2 regions of the Gilliamella sp. Choc6-1 genome follow, and region 1 is predicted to be linked to the other one. Evidence: riboswitches for the same ligand, from Rfam matches in the RefSeq annotation. Region 1 holds a riboswitch; the other holds the start of a gene.
What was found. Region 1 has a riboswitch for thiamine pyrophosphate ahead of thiM (hydroxyethylthiazole kinase). Riboswitches for the same ligand answer to the same signal wherever they lie in the genome.
Positions count from the first base shown of each region.

Region 2: it holds a riboswitch for thiamine pyrophosphate, as region 1 does, so the genes downstream of both, thiB (thiamine ABC transporter substrate binding subunit) here and thiM (hydroxyethylthiazole kinase) in region 1, are expected to answer to the same signal.

Region 1 covers NZ_LZHI01000066.1:37,497-45,732, reverse strand. The annotation lists gene trpS (tryptophan--tRNA ligase) at 1-158, shown strand, start outside; gene trkA (Trk system potassium transporter TrkA) at 254-1,615, shown strand; TPP riboswitch at 1,653-1,755, shown strand; gene thiM (hydroxyethylthiazole kinase) at 1,806-2,597, shown strand; gene thiE (thiamine phosphate synthase) at 2,607-3,248, shown strand; gene thiD (bifunctional hydroxymethylpyrimidine kinase/phosphomethylpyrimidine kinase) at 3,260-4,054, shown strand; gene A9G36_RS08605 (heavy-metal-associated domain-containing protein) at 4,262-4,465, opposite strand; gene A9G36_RS08600 (DUF3597 domain-containing protein) at 4,823-5,266, shown strand; gene pth (aminoacyl-tRNA hydrolase) at 5,370-5,954, opposite strand; gene A9G36_RS08590 (ribose-phosphate pyrophosphokinase) at 6,028-6,975, opposite strand; gene trmB (tRNA (guanosine(46)-N7)-methyltransferase TrmB) at 7,243-7,944, shown strand.
Region 2 covers NZ_LZHI01000057.1:27,716-35,951, forward strand. The annotation lists gene guaB (IMP dehydrogenase) at 1-733, shown strand, start outside; gene A9G36_RS07690 (amidohydrolase family protein) at 907-1,923, opposite strand; gene argS (arginine--tRNA ligase) at 2,609-4,342, opposite strand; TPP riboswitch at 5,011-5,118, shown strand; gene thiB (thiamine ABC transporter substrate binding subunit) at 5,158-6,153, shown strand; gene thiP (thiamine/thiamine pyrophosphate ABC transporter permease) at 6,170-7,753, shown strand; gene thiQ (thiamine ABC transporter ATP-binding protein ThiQ) at 7,740-8,236, shown strand, end outside.

The DNA.
Region 1 (8,236 bases):
AAATCATTGATATGTTAACCACTTTACAGACCAAATATCACCAATATCGTGATGATGAAAATTATCTACTTTCAATTATGCAAGAAGGAGCCCAAAAAGCTCGTTCAAAAGCCGAGCCTACTTTGAAAAAAGTCTATGATGCAATAGGCTTTGTATAGTTAGCAATCAAAAAATGGTCATTGATAATAACATTAAACAGTATTGATTGGTTTTAATATACTATATTAAAAATCTTAGCTATTACAGGTTAGTTATGAAGATTATCATTCTTGGAGCGGGACAAACAGGCAGTGCTCTTGCTGAATACCTCGTTACAGAAAAACAAAACGACGTCACTGTTGTAGATGAAGATGACAACAAATTGCAATCATTGCAAGAACGCTTTGATTTACAAGTAATTTGTGGAAAACCCTCTTATCCACAAGTTTTAGAAAGTGCAGGTGCTGAATCAGCCGATATGCTAGTTGCTGTAACTAGCTCTGATGAAGTAAACATGATGGCATGTCAAATTAGTCATGTGATGTTTAATATTTCGCAAAAAGTTGCACGAATTAGAGCGCCAGAATATAACGAGGAAAAATATTCTTTTTTTAATAAAGATTGTATCAATATCGATCATATTATCGCTCCTGAAAATCTCATCACTAACCATATAAGCCATTTAGTCCAGTATCCTGGTTCGCTACAGTTTGCCTCCTTCTATGATAATAGAGTATGTTTGGTTGCTGCTAAAGCATATTATGGCGGGGCTTTGGTTGGAAGTGAATTATCGGAGCTCAAAGAACACCTTCCTCATGTTGAGGCCCGAGTCGTGGCAATATATCGTAAAAATCAATTTATTCGCCCACTAGGATCAACATTGATCGAGGCTGGCGATCTGGTCTATTTTATAACCCCACCTTTTAATATTAAAGCCGTGACCAGTGAGTTACAACGTTTAGAAAAACCATACAAACGTATAATTATTAGTGGTGGAGGGAGTATCGCAGTCGCGCTAGCTAAACGTTTAGAAAATGCCTACCAAGTTAAACTAATTGAACGTAATTCTGTGCGTGCTGAATTAATTGCCGAACAGCTAATTAACACAACTGTATTACATGGTGAATCATCTGATCAAGAGTTATTATCACAAGAACAAATTGAGCTTACCGATCTTTTTATCGCAGTAACAAGTGATGATGAATCAAACATCATGTCTTCAATGCTTGCCAAAAGAATGGGGGCAAAAAAAGTCATTGTATTAATTCAACGTCAGGCCTACCTTGAACTTATCAATGACAGTGTAATTGATATAGCGATTTCACCACAACATGCCACCATTTCAGAGCTATTAAGTCATGTAAGACAAACAGGTATGGTAAAAGTTGTCTCATTAAGACAAGGTGAATCTGAAATTATTGAAGTCATTGCTCATGGTGATAATGAAAAATCAAAATTGGTAGGTAAAAATATTAATGGATTAAAATTACCTTCAGGCGCAACTATCGGGGCTATTGTACGAGGAGAAGATGTGATCATTGTTAATACTGATTTAACCATTGAAGACAAAGATCATCTCATTATATTTTTACCAGATAGAAAAGCGATTACTGATATAGAAAAATTATTACAATGACTTGTTTAAAATAAATAGCCAGTTCATAATAAATAAAGATTTTGACTCGGGGTGTTTTTTGTTTTACACAAAAAACTGAGATATTACCCGTTGAACCTGATCTGGGTTATACCAGCGTAGGGAAGTCTAAGCCATATACGGCCTAACGCGGCATATTCTTCCCAATTACTAAGCATAAAAAGGAAAGAATATGTTATTAACAATAAAACCATTTCAAGCTGTTCAATTCCCACCTTTCATTAAGCAAGTACAACAGCAACAACCTTTAGTTCATTGCATGACCAATGATGTAGTGCAAAATTTTACCGCCAATGTATTACTTGCAATTGGCGCATCGCCAGCCATGGTTATCGCTGAACATGAAGTTTCTTCATTCGTTCGTGTTGCTAACAGTTTATTAATTAATCTAGGTACGGTATGCGGCAATACCGCAAAGAGTATGCTATTAGCCGCTGCTCAGGCTAAGAAAACTCAAACCCCTTGGGTATTAGATCCTGCTGCAGTTGGATTAGCCCTTCCTTACCGTACGAATATTGCAAAACAATTATTATTATTAAAACCAACAGTAATTCGTGGCAATGCTTCTGAAATATTAGTATTAGATGAACAAAATTCATCATCGAAAGGACCTGACAGTCAAGATTCGACTGAATCAGCCTTAACAACAGCTATCTCACTTGCACAAAAATATGAAACTATCGTAACCATTACCGGTAAAACTGATTATATTACTAATGGTAAAGATATTTATAGCATTACAGGCGGTGATATTGCATTAACAAAAGTCACAGGTACTGGATGTTCATTGTCAGCAATGGTTGCCGCATTTATAGCCAATTCAATGGATCCATTATTAGCTACCGCCTCCGCTTGTTTTATGATGAAAAAAGCCGGTGAACTTGCCAATAAACAGCAAGGATTAGGAACTTATGCAGTCTCACTACTAGATAAACTTTCATTATTTAACATATCAGACAAATAGGAAAATCTAATGAAAAAGCAACTAGATTTGACACTTTACTTAGTCCTCGATCCATTATTATGCGGCGGCATTAAAGGCATGATAAATACCACCAAAATAGCAGTTGCCAATGGCGTAACCGCAATACAATTAAGATCCGAACACGAATTTTCATGTAAGAATTGGTATCAAGCAGCAGTAGCTTTAAAACAGGTTCTTAACGATACTCCTGTACCATTATTTATTAACAATCATATTGATATAGCGTTAGCCGTTGATGCTAACGGTGTACATATTGGGCAAACAGATCTACCTATTAATATCGCAAGAAAATTAATTGGCAATGATAAATGGTTAGGATTTTCGGTGACTAATCGTCAGCAACTTGAGGCAACGCCGTGGCAATTAGTGGATTATATTGGTGTTGGTCCGATTTTTTCAACAGACACTAAAAAAGATGTCACGCCACCAATAGGCATGCAACAACTAACTGAGTTAGTAAAGCTAAAACAGCGCACTGCCGTCGCTATTGGAGGAATCAATACCAATAACGCCACAAAAATTTTGCAGACCGGTATTGAAGGAATTGCTGTGGTTTCAGCAATTTGTGGTCAAACAGATGTTTCACAAGCTACCTTAGCACTTATCGAAAAAATAAAACAAACTAAATAGGAAAGAATATTATGACAACAATTGCCTTAACAATTGCAGGATCTGACTCAAGCGGTGGAGCGGGTATTCAAGCAGACTTAAAAACTTTTTCAGCATTCGGCGTTTATGGTATTTCAGTCATAACCGCCCTTACAGCACAAAGCACTCAAGGGATTGATGCCATATTAGCAATTAAACCGAAATTTATTGAAGCACAATTTACTACGTTATATCAAGATATTAAAATTGATAGTGTGAAAATAGGTATGCTGATAAATAAAGAGATTGTCTCAACCGTTCATCACCTTCTAAAAAATAATCCGATTAAAACTGTTGTAATAGATACAGTAATGGTAGCCAAAGGAGGACATTTATTATTAAAATCGGATGCTGTTGCTGCCATTCGAGAGCTTTTATTACCTTTAGCAACGATCATTACCCCCAACCTACCTGAAGCTGCAACATTATTAGATTGTGATGAAGCTAAAACAGAAGAAGAAATGCAAATACAAGGTTATGAGCTACTTAAATTGGGTTGCAAAGCAGTATTAATAAAAGGTGGGCATCTATCAAGTAATCAAAGTCCTGATTACTTAATTACACAAGATAATATAATAAGGCTGACTTCACCTCGAATTGCCACTAAAAATACCCATGGAACAGGATGCACCTTATCAGCTGCTATTGCTGCACTGCTCCCCAATAATACCTTAGAACAGGCAATAAAATATTCAAAAGACTATATACAAGGTGTGATTAAGCATGCAGATAATTTATCGGTTGGTCAAGGAATTGGACCAACACATCATTTTTATCAGTGGTGGTAAAAAACTTTAGAAACACTATCTTTTTTGAAGCCTTTACTCAGTTATTTTCGGTATTTTGAGAAAATGGGAAAGTTATTTCCTTTTGATACAGATCTTATGTTTAGAGCTATACCATTTTGACCATTTCATGTATAAATGATGTAGCCTAAACAGAGCTCCACCAAAACGTAAAATATCTATAAATTAAAAGCTCGAAAAACAGTATAATTAATATAAAATCTCAACGAATTCAAATCCTGCTTCGCTAACAGCAGTAATAGCCGCTTCTTGTGAGATAGTACCTTTTTCAATATTAACTTCATGTTTATTCAAATCCACCGTTACTTTAGCTTTTGGATCAATATCGTTAATCGCTTTGGTAATGGTTTTCACACAATGCTGACAACTCATATTATTAACGATTAATTTCATTATTAGCCTCTTTGTTTCATCAAGCTTAGATAAATAAATTTTAACGTGTTAATCGAGAATAATAAACTAATTATTAACCGAATCAATATACATTTAATAAACTAAATAGCTAAAGCTAATTAGAATAACAGTTTTAATCTTAAGCTCAAAAATGTAAATAATTTATATTAAAATTGTAATATTATTGAATAAAATATTAGTTAGGCTTAATAATTCAATTAAAAACAAAAAGTGCTATTAATTTATAGCCACTTTGACATCATTATTCATTAAGCGTTATACTACTTATGATATTTTGTGCATCTAAATAGTTAAGCAGACTTTTATTAAAAGCAGTTTAAACATAGGGGGTGTAATTTGGGTATCTTAAATAATATTTTTTCTAAAATCTTTCCAAACGCGCAAGCTGCTGTAGGCAATGTTGCGGATGCAGTTAAAAATCAAGTCAATAATATAACTGGTCACGATAAAGAGGAAACGCAAAATAGCCAAGACCAAAATTCAAATCAGAATCAACAAAATTCAGATAACAAAGCACCTATATCTGAAGTTGATGTTATGTCAATTCTCGAAAACCTTGCCAAAAAATTTCCGGAAAAACTTAACTGGAAAACCTCAATTGTAGATTTATTAAAGTTATTAAATATAGATAATAGTTTAGAAGCTCGGAAAAAATTAGCTCAAGAACTGAATTATACAGGCAGTACTGATGATACGGCATCAATGAATACTTGGCTTATTAAAGAAGTATTGAAAAAAATTGCTGAAAAAGGCGGAAATGTAACTCATCTATTTTCTTAAGTAATAAAGTAAAAAATGTACCTCGGGATTAATCCACCTGTGATAAGGTGGATTTCTATACAAAAAATCTTTTACTATTCTTAATTTTATAAATTATCAAAAACTAAGCTTTAAACGAATGTAATTGATTCATTGCAGCATCTATTCCGTTAGACAACAAAACCTCCACACATTGAACCGACTCATTAATCACTTTATTAATCAATTCTTGTTCAGATTTGCATGGTTTGTTTAAGACATAACTAACAACTTTATTTTTATCACCTGGATGTCCGATACCAATTCTTAATCGATAAAAATTTAAATTATTACCCAATTTGCTAGCAATATCTTTTAGCCCATTATGCCCACCATGACTACCACCAAACTTAAGTTTAGCTATTCCGGGATTTAAGTCGAGTTCATCATGTGCAACTAAGATCTCTTCTGGCTTTATTTGGTAAAATGTCGCCATAGCCTGTACCGCTTTACCACTTAAATTCATGAAAGTAGTTGGAACTAATAAACGCACATCATAACCAGAAATGTTGATCCGTGATGTGTAACCAAAAAATTTAGGCTCATTTTTTAATGATTGATTATAGCACTCAGCCAATTTTTCAATAAACCAAGCCCCCGCATTATGGCGAGTTGCGGCATATTCATTTCCGGGATTAGCAAGCCCTACTATCAATTTTATCGTTGTCATAATATATTTATTATCGATGATTTTATCGTAAAAAATGCCCCTAAAGGGGCATCAAATTAAATGATAAAATAGATTATTGATGGAACATTGCTGAAATTGATTCTTCGTTACTAATTCGACGAATTGCTTCAGCAAGCATACCTGATAATGTTAATTGGCGAACATTTTTCAATGCTTTTACTTCAGCCGTTAATGGAATTGTGTCACAAACAACAATTTCATCAATGGCACAGTTTTTAATGTTACTTACTGCTTTACCTGAAAATATCGGGTGTGTCGCATAAGCAAACACTCTTTTCGCCCCTCGTACTTTTAAAGCATCAGCTGCTTTACAAAGTGTTCCAGCAGTATCAATCATATCATCAACTAAGATACAATCTCTATCAGCAACATCACCAATAATATTCATCACTTCTGCTTCATTTGCACGTTGACGACGTTTATCAATAATTGCCATATCAGTATCATTAAGCAGTTTAGCTATGGCACGTGCACGCACCACACCACCAATATCAGGCGAAACAACAATTGGGCGTTCAAACTCACGTTGTAGCATATCTTCTAAAATAACTGGGCTGCCAAATACATTATCAACAGGCACATCAAAGAAACCTTGAATTTGTTCGGCATGAAGATCAACGGTTAATACCCTATCGACACCAACTGTTGATAGAAAATCAGCAACAACTTTAGCAGTAATAGGTACACGAGCCGAACGAACACGGCGATCTTGCCTTGCATAACCAAAATAAGGAATAACAGCAGTAATACGACCAGCAGATGCACGGCGCATTGCATCGATCATAACTAATAATTCCATTAAATTGTCATTGGTAGGAGCACAAGTTGATTGAATAATAAAAACATCTTCACCACGGACATTTTCATTGATTTGGACATTGACTTCGCCATCACTAAAACGGCTTACAACAATGTCACCAAGGGAAGTATAAAGACGATTAGCTATACGCTTTGCTAGTTCTGGTGTGGCATTACCAGCAAAAAGCTTCATATCAGGCACGAGAAATCCTCAAGCATGTATTTATGATTACTTAATACGTAATCGGTTAAATTGGAATGACAATTATATAATCATTTAATGATTATGCTCAACAACATTATAAAAAATTATTTGATATCTCAATCAAATTGCAAGTTAGTAAATTTGATAAAATATGTTTTTTGACGTCATCTTAAAATAGAGTAAACTAATTAGCCAAAGTTTTCTAACTACATTAGAATTTTCCATTAACTTTAATCAATCTTACAACGATAAGTAGATAACGTAATGAATGAACACTTAAATACAGATATTAAAGATTTAAAATCTAAACGAACTATTCGAAGTTTTGTATTAAGACAAGGACGTTTGACTAAAGGACAAGAACAAGCATTAAAAAATTTATGGCCAACATTTGGCATTGAATATAATCCGAATAGCGTTATATCTTTTGAAACAAACAAAAATGTAGTGTTAGAAATTGGATTTGGCATGGGCGCCTCATTGATTGAAATGGCCAAAAATGCACCCAATACATCATTTTTAGGTATAGAAGTGCATAAGCCTGGTATTGGTTCTTGCTTAATGGCTATCGAGGAAAATCAATTACCCAATTTAAAAGTAATGTGTCATGATGCTGTTGAAGTATTACAGAATATGATTACAAATGATTCACTAAATAAAGTGCAAATCTTTTTCCCAGATCCATGGCATAAAGCAAAACACAACAAACGCCGAATTATTCAACCTAATTTTGTCGAGCTTATTAGGCAAAAATTAAAACCAGGTGGTATTTTACATTTAGCCACAGATTGGCAACATTATGCTGAACATATGCTTGAAGTCTTAACTCAAGCAAAAGGTTTTAAAAATTTATCAATAACGAATGACTACATACCAAGACCAGAAGAAAGACCAATTACCAAATTTGAAAAACGAGGAAAAAATTTAGGTCATGGCGTTTGGGATTTGCAATTTATGAAAAAATAGCAGCATTAAGTAATAATTATACGAAATGAAATACTACATTTACTTCGTCTGCACCGTTTAATCCATGTATCTAAATCAATACAATTTACTCAATAACAGATAAAATTATTTTAAATGTAATAAAATTGCGATTGTATTCTAAATTTATTATTAAATGATTAATGATAGGCCTGAGTCTCATTCGCCAAAAAACTTAGCATTATAATTGCCCATAAGGAGAAATTATTCTATCAGCAATTGCCTTTCTTGAAAAAAGAAAGGCAATTGCTATAGTTAATCTAACAATTCTGTG
Region 2 (8,236 bases), on a different contig from region 1:
GTTGATTGATTCATCACACGGGCATTCAGAAGGAGTATTACAGCGTATTCGCCAGGCAAGACAAGCTTATCCTGATTTACAAATTATCGGTGGCAATGTAGCGACTGCAGAAGGTGCAAAAGCGCTTATTGATGCTGGAGTTAACGCGGTTAAAGTTGGTATTGGTCCTGGCTCTATCTGTACAACGCGTATTGTGACAGGTGTAGGGGTGCCACAAATTAGTGCGATTATGGATGCCGTTGAAATAGCTCAAAGATATAATATTCCAGTTATTGCTGATGGTGGAGTTCGTTTTTCAGGTGATATTGCAAAAGCAATTGCTGCAGGGGCTTCCTGTGTAATGGTTGGCTCAATGTTTGCAGGAACCGAAGAAGCACCAGGTGAAATTGAATTATTCCAAGGTCGTGCTTATAAGTCTTATCGTGGTATGGGCTCATTAGGTGCTATGGCAAAAGGCTCTTCTGATCGTTATTTCCAATCTGATAATGCTGCGGATAAATTAGTGCCAGAAGGAATTGAAGGGCGTATTGCTTATAAAGGATTATTAAAAGAGATTATTCATCAACAAATGGGTGGTTTACGTTCATGTATGGGGTTAACCGGTTGTTCAACGATTGAAGAATTACGTACTAAATCTAAGTTTTATCGCATTACTGGCGCAGGAATGAAAGAAAGCCATGTTCATGATGTGCTTATTACTAAAGAGCCACCTAATTATCGTGCTGGTTCTTAATAGTATGCTGTTCTCTACTATAGTGATATAAGAACCAAAGTAAATTAGTTGATTATACTTATTTAAAATCCCAACAAATGCAGCCGATACTGCTCAGTTGGGTTTTTTTGTTATGTGTATTAGTTTAACCTTATAATGTCTATAACATTTAGGGGTAACTCTTTTATTTACAATTAATCTATACCAAGTACCAAACGGCCATTTTTAGTAGCAACCTTAACGACATTATCAAGATCGGTATAACGGCATCCTGTTACTAGCAATTTAAGTTCTTCCCACATATTACCCGTTGAAAATGGTAACATATAATCACTAACATTATCCGTGCCAATAGCAACAGGAATACCAGCAGCAGCCAGTTCATCAACAGGGGTTAATGAGTTACGAGTAGGGCCTTGTTCTTCACGGCGAGGGCTATCTATCCATGCAAAAGGACAAGCAATAACCATCATTTTAGCTTCTTTCATTTTTTTATAAAGCCTTTGACGGTATTCTAAACTGTGGGCTGTGATTGAAATACTATGAATAGCTACTACATGTCCTTGCATACCATGTTCTAGAGTTTTATCAGTTAGTTGCTCGGTTTCGATTTCATCTTGAGAATTAAATTGATCAACATGAACATGAACCATTTTGCCTAATGATTTACCCGTTTGCATTAATACATCAAGGTGCTTAAGCCCCATTCCTTCACCATGATCACGTTCATCTCGACGTGGTAAACCGCCAATAATATCAACTAAATCGGCGCCTTTATCGAACCAATAACGAGCTTCTTTATCGATAACACCTTTAAGTGTTTGATTAATTAGTTTTATGGTTATGTCATTTTTATAGGTTTCACGTGCACGGAGTGCTCCTCTGATTGCACGTTCTTCGGTGATTGGATCAATATCAACAAACGATCCCATAGCACTTACGCCTTGCTCAATCATACGTTCAACTGCCATACTAAAATGACGATAGTAATCATTTTCGCTCATCGTTGCTTTGACTTTATCGAGCGTATCCCATTTTTCAATTAAAGTCTGTTTTTGATAGACATCAAAACTATCAACCGAAATAGTAAAAGCACGATCTGCATGCATATGTGCATTAATCCAACCGCCGTTTTGCTTAATTTTATGCATTAAATAGGCTTTTAAACTTTGGTCTTTTGTCGTTAATAGCATGTTTTTATGTTCAATCATAATCTGCCTCTATAATTCAATCATTCTAAATGAAGTTGCTAAAATCGAGCGCAATAGGTAAAAAAAATCCTCCAAAAAGGAGGATTAAATGTAACATTAATAATTTTATTGATTAAACTTGTAAAGCTGTAATCATTCATTGTGCTTATACCTAGGCGATCAAAAATTGAAGAAATTCTAACCAAAATATTTTTAATAGCAAGAGCTATAATCTATAAAATATATAAATAAATGATATAGTTAAAGTATTATTTTTTAGACTAATTATGATAGGAATAGTATTTTATGATCATTATCATTGGTATAAGAAAGGTTTTTTATAGTTAACTTACTGTTTAATATGAATAATAAATTGTAAAAAAATCGAGACATTTTAAATTTCCTTGGTATTTGAATGCCTAATTAAATAATAGATATGAATAATAACGTAGGATATTTAAATAAGAAATTACCGATTTATTTTAACACTGATTATTGTTTGGGAAATAGCACGTTAAAAAGTGAGTGATTCAAATAACGGGGGAATGCGGTTATAACTAAATGCTTATAATTGTTATGAATATAAGTATTAACGGTATTAATTTGTTTTAATGACGATTTATCAACAAATTCATGTTAATCTTTGAACAAATTAAGTCGTTCGTACTACAATTCACCAATGCAGTAGCATTGGTGAATTATTCAACTACATTTTGTCAACTGTTTTGATGCCCAACATATCAAGACCAATTTTAAGTGTTTTAGCCGTCAACGAAGCTAATTTTAAGCGACTTTGTTTCAAGCTCTCATTTTCTGCCGCCAAAATAGGGCAGTTTTCATAAAAACTTGAAAATAGCGTCGCAATTTCATAAAGATAAGCACAAAGCACATGCGGTGTACCTTCATTTGCCACGATTGAAATAGTTTCATCAAATTGAATTAAACGAGTTGCTAAAGCACGCTCTTTATCAGATTCTAAACTAATATTAGCCGTTAAGCTATCTTCGGAAATATTGGACTTTTTAAAAATTGATAACACACGAGTATAAGCATATTGCAAATAAGGAGCAGTATTGCCTTCAAATGACAACATATTATCCCAATCAAAAACATAATCAGTAGTCCGATTTTTAGAAAGATCAGCATATTTAACTGCACCAATAGCTACCGCATCGACAATTTTTGCAAGCTCACTTTCAGAAAGATCAGGATTTTTGCTACGAATTAAAGTTGTTGCTCGCTCACACGCTTCATCTAGCAAATCATTTAATTTAACAGTATCGCCTGAACGGGTTTTAAACGGCTTACCATCTTTACCTAACATCATACCAAACATATGGTGTTCAAGCTTTAATGATTCAGGTACATACTTAGCTTTGTGAACAATAGTCCAAACTTGCTCTAAATGTTGATGTTGGCGGGAATCAATATAATAAAGAATACGATCGGCATGTAACGTTTCGTAACGATATTTAGCACAAGCAATATCGGTTGTTGCATAAAGGTAGCCACCATCACGTTTTTGGATGATAACACCCATCGGTTCGCCTTCTTTGTTTTTATACTCATCAAGAAAAACAACAATCGCCCCTTCACTTTCAACCGCAAGCCCTTTCTGTTTTAAATCGGCAACAATACTAGGTAGCATGCTGTTATAAATGCTTTCACCCATGGTGTCTTCAAGCGATAACGTAACATTTAAACGTTTATAAGTGGCAATATTTTGCGTCATGGTAATATCAACTAGCTTATGCCACATATCACGACAATATTCATCGCCACCTTGTAATTTCACTACATAATTACGAGCTTTTTCGGCAAACACTTCGTCTTCGTCATAATGTTTTTTAGCGGCGCGATAGAATGACTCTAAATCTGAAAGCTCCATATCATTGGCATGTTCATTTTGCATCTTTTCAAGATACGCAATTAACATACCAAATTGAGTTCCCCAATCACCAACATGATTAGCACGAATAACATTATGACCTAAAAAAGATAAAACACGAACGCTAGCATCACCAATAATAGTTGAACGCAAGTGTCCAACATGCATCTCTTTGGCGACATTAGGCGCCGAATAATCAACCACAATAGTTTGCGGTTTGGCGGGTAAAGTAATATTAAGCTTATCACTACTTAAAGCAACTTCATTTTGCTCAGCAATCCAGCTATTTTTCAAAAAGATATTAATAAAACCTGGACCTGCAATTTCAACTTTTTCAGCGATATCATCAACATCAAGATGCTGTAAAACCGTCTGAGCAAGTTCGCGAGGAGGGATTCCCATTTTTTTAGCAACAGACATAATGCCATTAGCTTGATAATCGCCAAATTGAACTTTAGTAGATTGTTTAATTAATGCGTCGCTGTTCTTGTCTGCACCTGCCATGATCATAGCTTGCAAAACACGTTGTGTTAGTAATTGTTGAATATTCACACTAAACCTAATTAATCATCATTAAATGCTAAATATAATACCGACAAAGTAATGAATTGTCACTTATCGGATTAAGCGCTTTTCTTTCGTTTAACTAGGGTTTGCCAATATTTTTCATGTTTTTTCACTAAAAGTGATTTTGTGGAATTTACAAATTCTTTCAATTTGTTTTCTTGAAATGTAGTGGAAGTATTAATAATTATTGTCGGTAATGACGTTGTATTATGTGATCGAGTAATTCACTTCCTGGTATAGTTTTAGGATCTAGAATGTTAATAGTTACCTTTTGAGAAAAGGGGAAATTCATATAGATTTTCGGTTTGTTCAACGAATTGAACAAATAATTTTTATTGTTAGAGTTTAGTATTGGTAAAGTAATAAGGATACCTGCACTGATCATTAATTGCTTTAAATTTAAGATAAAATCCTTGGGGGGTTATAAGCATATGGATAGAAGCTATTTACCTACATTATCATTATATGTGCTTCTGAATTTGATAGGGCTCAGGTTTATAGCGATTAATTATCATTTATATATTTTCTGCTGTTATATGATTTTTGTAAGTAATATTTTTATTTATTCTTCGTTGATAGGTTTTCCTTTATACTAACTTTTTTATATTTGCATCAACTATTTACAATTCTTCTTGGAAACACTAAACTAATCGATGTTCTCAACGGGGTGCCTAAATGGCTGAGAATGTCCTTTATATCGACATAACCCGCCGAACCTGAACTGGATTATACCAGCGGAGGGATTTGAGTTATTATGTCTGCTCAAACCTTTTGTCTTTTATTTGGCTTCTGGAGGCAAAATGCTTTGTAAGAATCTTTTGTTTTTTATGCTATTTGGGGCATTTTTTCTTGTTAATCCTGTATTTGCAAAGCCGATTTTAACCATTTATAGCTACGGTTCATTTATGTCAGAATGGGGACCAGGTGAAGCTATAAAAAAAGGTTTCGAAACGCAGTGCGAATGCCAACTAAATATTGTCACATTGGGTGACGGTGTATCAATTTTAAATCGTATTCGTCTTGAAGGAAATAATACCAAAGCTGATGTAGTTTTAGGTTTAGATAATAATTTGTTAGAACAAGCAAAGCTTGCTAATATTGTTATTCCTCATCAAATTAAAAGACCTGATAATATTAATACAGATTGGTGGGATATTGATTTTATCCCTTATAATTTTGGTTATTTTGCTTTCATTTATAACAAAGAAAAAATTAACAATCCTCCACATAGTTTTCATGACCTAGTATATAATAAAGCCAATTGGAAAATCATTTATCAAGATCCAAGGACTAGTACGCCTGGATTAGGATTACTATTTTGGGTGAAATATATATATGGTGATAAGGCAGTTACTGTTTGGGAAAAAATTGCTAAAAATACAGTAACGGTAACGAAAGGTTGGAGTGAGGCTTATGGCCTGTTTTTAAAAGGGGAAGCAGATTTTGTGCTAAGCTATAGTACTTCACCAGTTGCACATATTATAAATGATAATGATGATCATTATGAAGCTGCTATTTTTGATGAAGGACATTATCGTCAAGTTGAAGTTGCCGGGATCGTCAAATATACTCAGAAAACGGAACTTGCACGTCGTTTTTTACAATATTTATTAACACCAGAAGTTCAGCGCCAATTTGCCGAAAAAAATGTTATGTATCCGATAATAAATACACAGCTACCTGAAGCTTTTCAACAAATCCAATCAGTGAATAAAGTTCTTGAGTTTGATTCAAAACGAGTTGAACAAAATCAAAAAATGTGGATACGTGAATGGCAATCAGCTATTAGCAACTAGTAAGCAATTAAAAAGAATGTTGAAATTTAAAACATTGCTGCCTGGTATTAGTTCGGCAAGTATAATTTTAATTGTATTAGGTGCGGCATTATTTGCACTTTGTCAAGCGGCTATTGAGTCGAATGATTTTAATATTTATTTCGATAGTTATTTATTGCATGTAATTGGGATAACGGTATTTCAAGCGGTATTATCTACTATATTGTCAATCCTATTAGCTCTATTAATGGCAAAAGCATTATCAATGGTTGATTTCTTTTGTAAGCACCTATTATTGCGTTTAATGCCTATCACTTTTATATTGCCTTCGTTAGTAGTTGTAACTGGTCTTTTGTCAATTTATGGTCAACAGGGGTTATTAGCCTCTATTTTAAAATATTTTGGTATATCATTTTCTGGGTGGTCAATTTATGGGTTAAAAGGAATTTTGCTAGCTCATGTATTTCTTAATTTTCCGTATGCTTGTCGTTTGTTTTATCAAACATTAAGCCTTGTTCCTGTTGAACATAAGCGATTGGCTGCGCAATTGAATTTTTCAAGTATTACCTATTTTAAATTGATTGAATGGCCTTTATTGCGATGTCAATTATTTCCTATGGCTGCATTAATTTTTATGCTGTGTTTCTCTAGTTTTGCTATAGTGCTTGCGCTGGGTGGAGGGCCTAAATATACCACTATTGAAGTGGCAATTTATCAATCTATTCGAGAATTTGAACTGCTACAAGCTGTTTTATTTGCCGGTATACAGCTAATATGCTGTATCAGTTTTTTATGGCTGACCCAGAAAATACTTCATAAAAATAAAGATAATCAAAATGTAACTATTGATTTTAATAAGCAAAATTATCATTTATCGGTTTCTAATTATTTAAAGTTTTTTAGTGCTGTCATCATTTTAGTTGGTGGATTATTTATTTTTTTACCATTAATAAATATAGTTATTGAAGGAAGCCGTTTTTTTGACTTATCACTATTAAATACGGCTTTTAAACAAGCTACCTTATTTTCGCTTTTAATTGCCTTAGGTGCTGCTATGATCGCTATAGTGCTTGCTTTATTAATTTTATGGACTAATAGCAGATTGATCATTAATCATCAGATTAAATGGAGTAATCAGTTAATGCTTGTTGGATCATTAATTTTAGCTATTCCTAGTATGGTATTATCTTCAGGATTGTTTTTATTGCTATTTAAATATGCAGATAACCGTGTATTTATTTGTATATTAATGATGTTATGTAATGCCTTAATGGCATTGCCTTTTGTATTAAAAAACCTTGCAATACCTATGTATGAGGTCACATTGCGTTATTGGCAATTGAGCCAATCTCTTAATATTAATGGTTTTAGGCATTTTTATATCGTCGAATATAAGGCATTAAAAAAAATCATTATTATGAGTTTCGCCTTTTCAGGTATTTTGTCATTAGGTGATTTTGGTATTATTGCATTATTTGGAGGGCAGTCAGTAACTACTCTACCTTACTATTTATATGAACAAATCTCCCATTATCATTATCATGAAAGTATGGTTACAGCTGCAGTATTATTAACTTTATCGTTTAGTTTATTAATTGTGATGGATTATGATCGAACTTAATCAAGTTAATTATCATTATGATGATTTTAAAATAGATTTTGATGTAAAAATTACTACAAAAGAGCGAGTTGTAGTGGTTGGACCAAGTGGCTCAGGCAAAACGACTTTATTAAATTTAATTGCAGGATTCTTATTACCTAATTCAGGTAAAGTAATATTAAATCATCAAGATTTTACCAAAATTTTACCCAATAAAAGACCTGTTTCGATGCTATTTCAACATAATAATTTATTTAGCCACTTAACGGTTAAACAAAATGTTGGTTTAGGTATAAAGCCATCATTAAAATTAAGCACATCTGAAAAAAAGCAAGTTAATGATATTTTAGCGAATGTTGGTTTAGATAATTTAGGGGATCGTTATCCTGATAAACTTTCTGGTGGACAATATCAACGTGTTGCGCTTGCCCGTTGCCTAATTCAACATCGTCCTATTTTATTATTAGATGAACCTTTTTCTGCTCTTGATCAAGCTTTACGTTT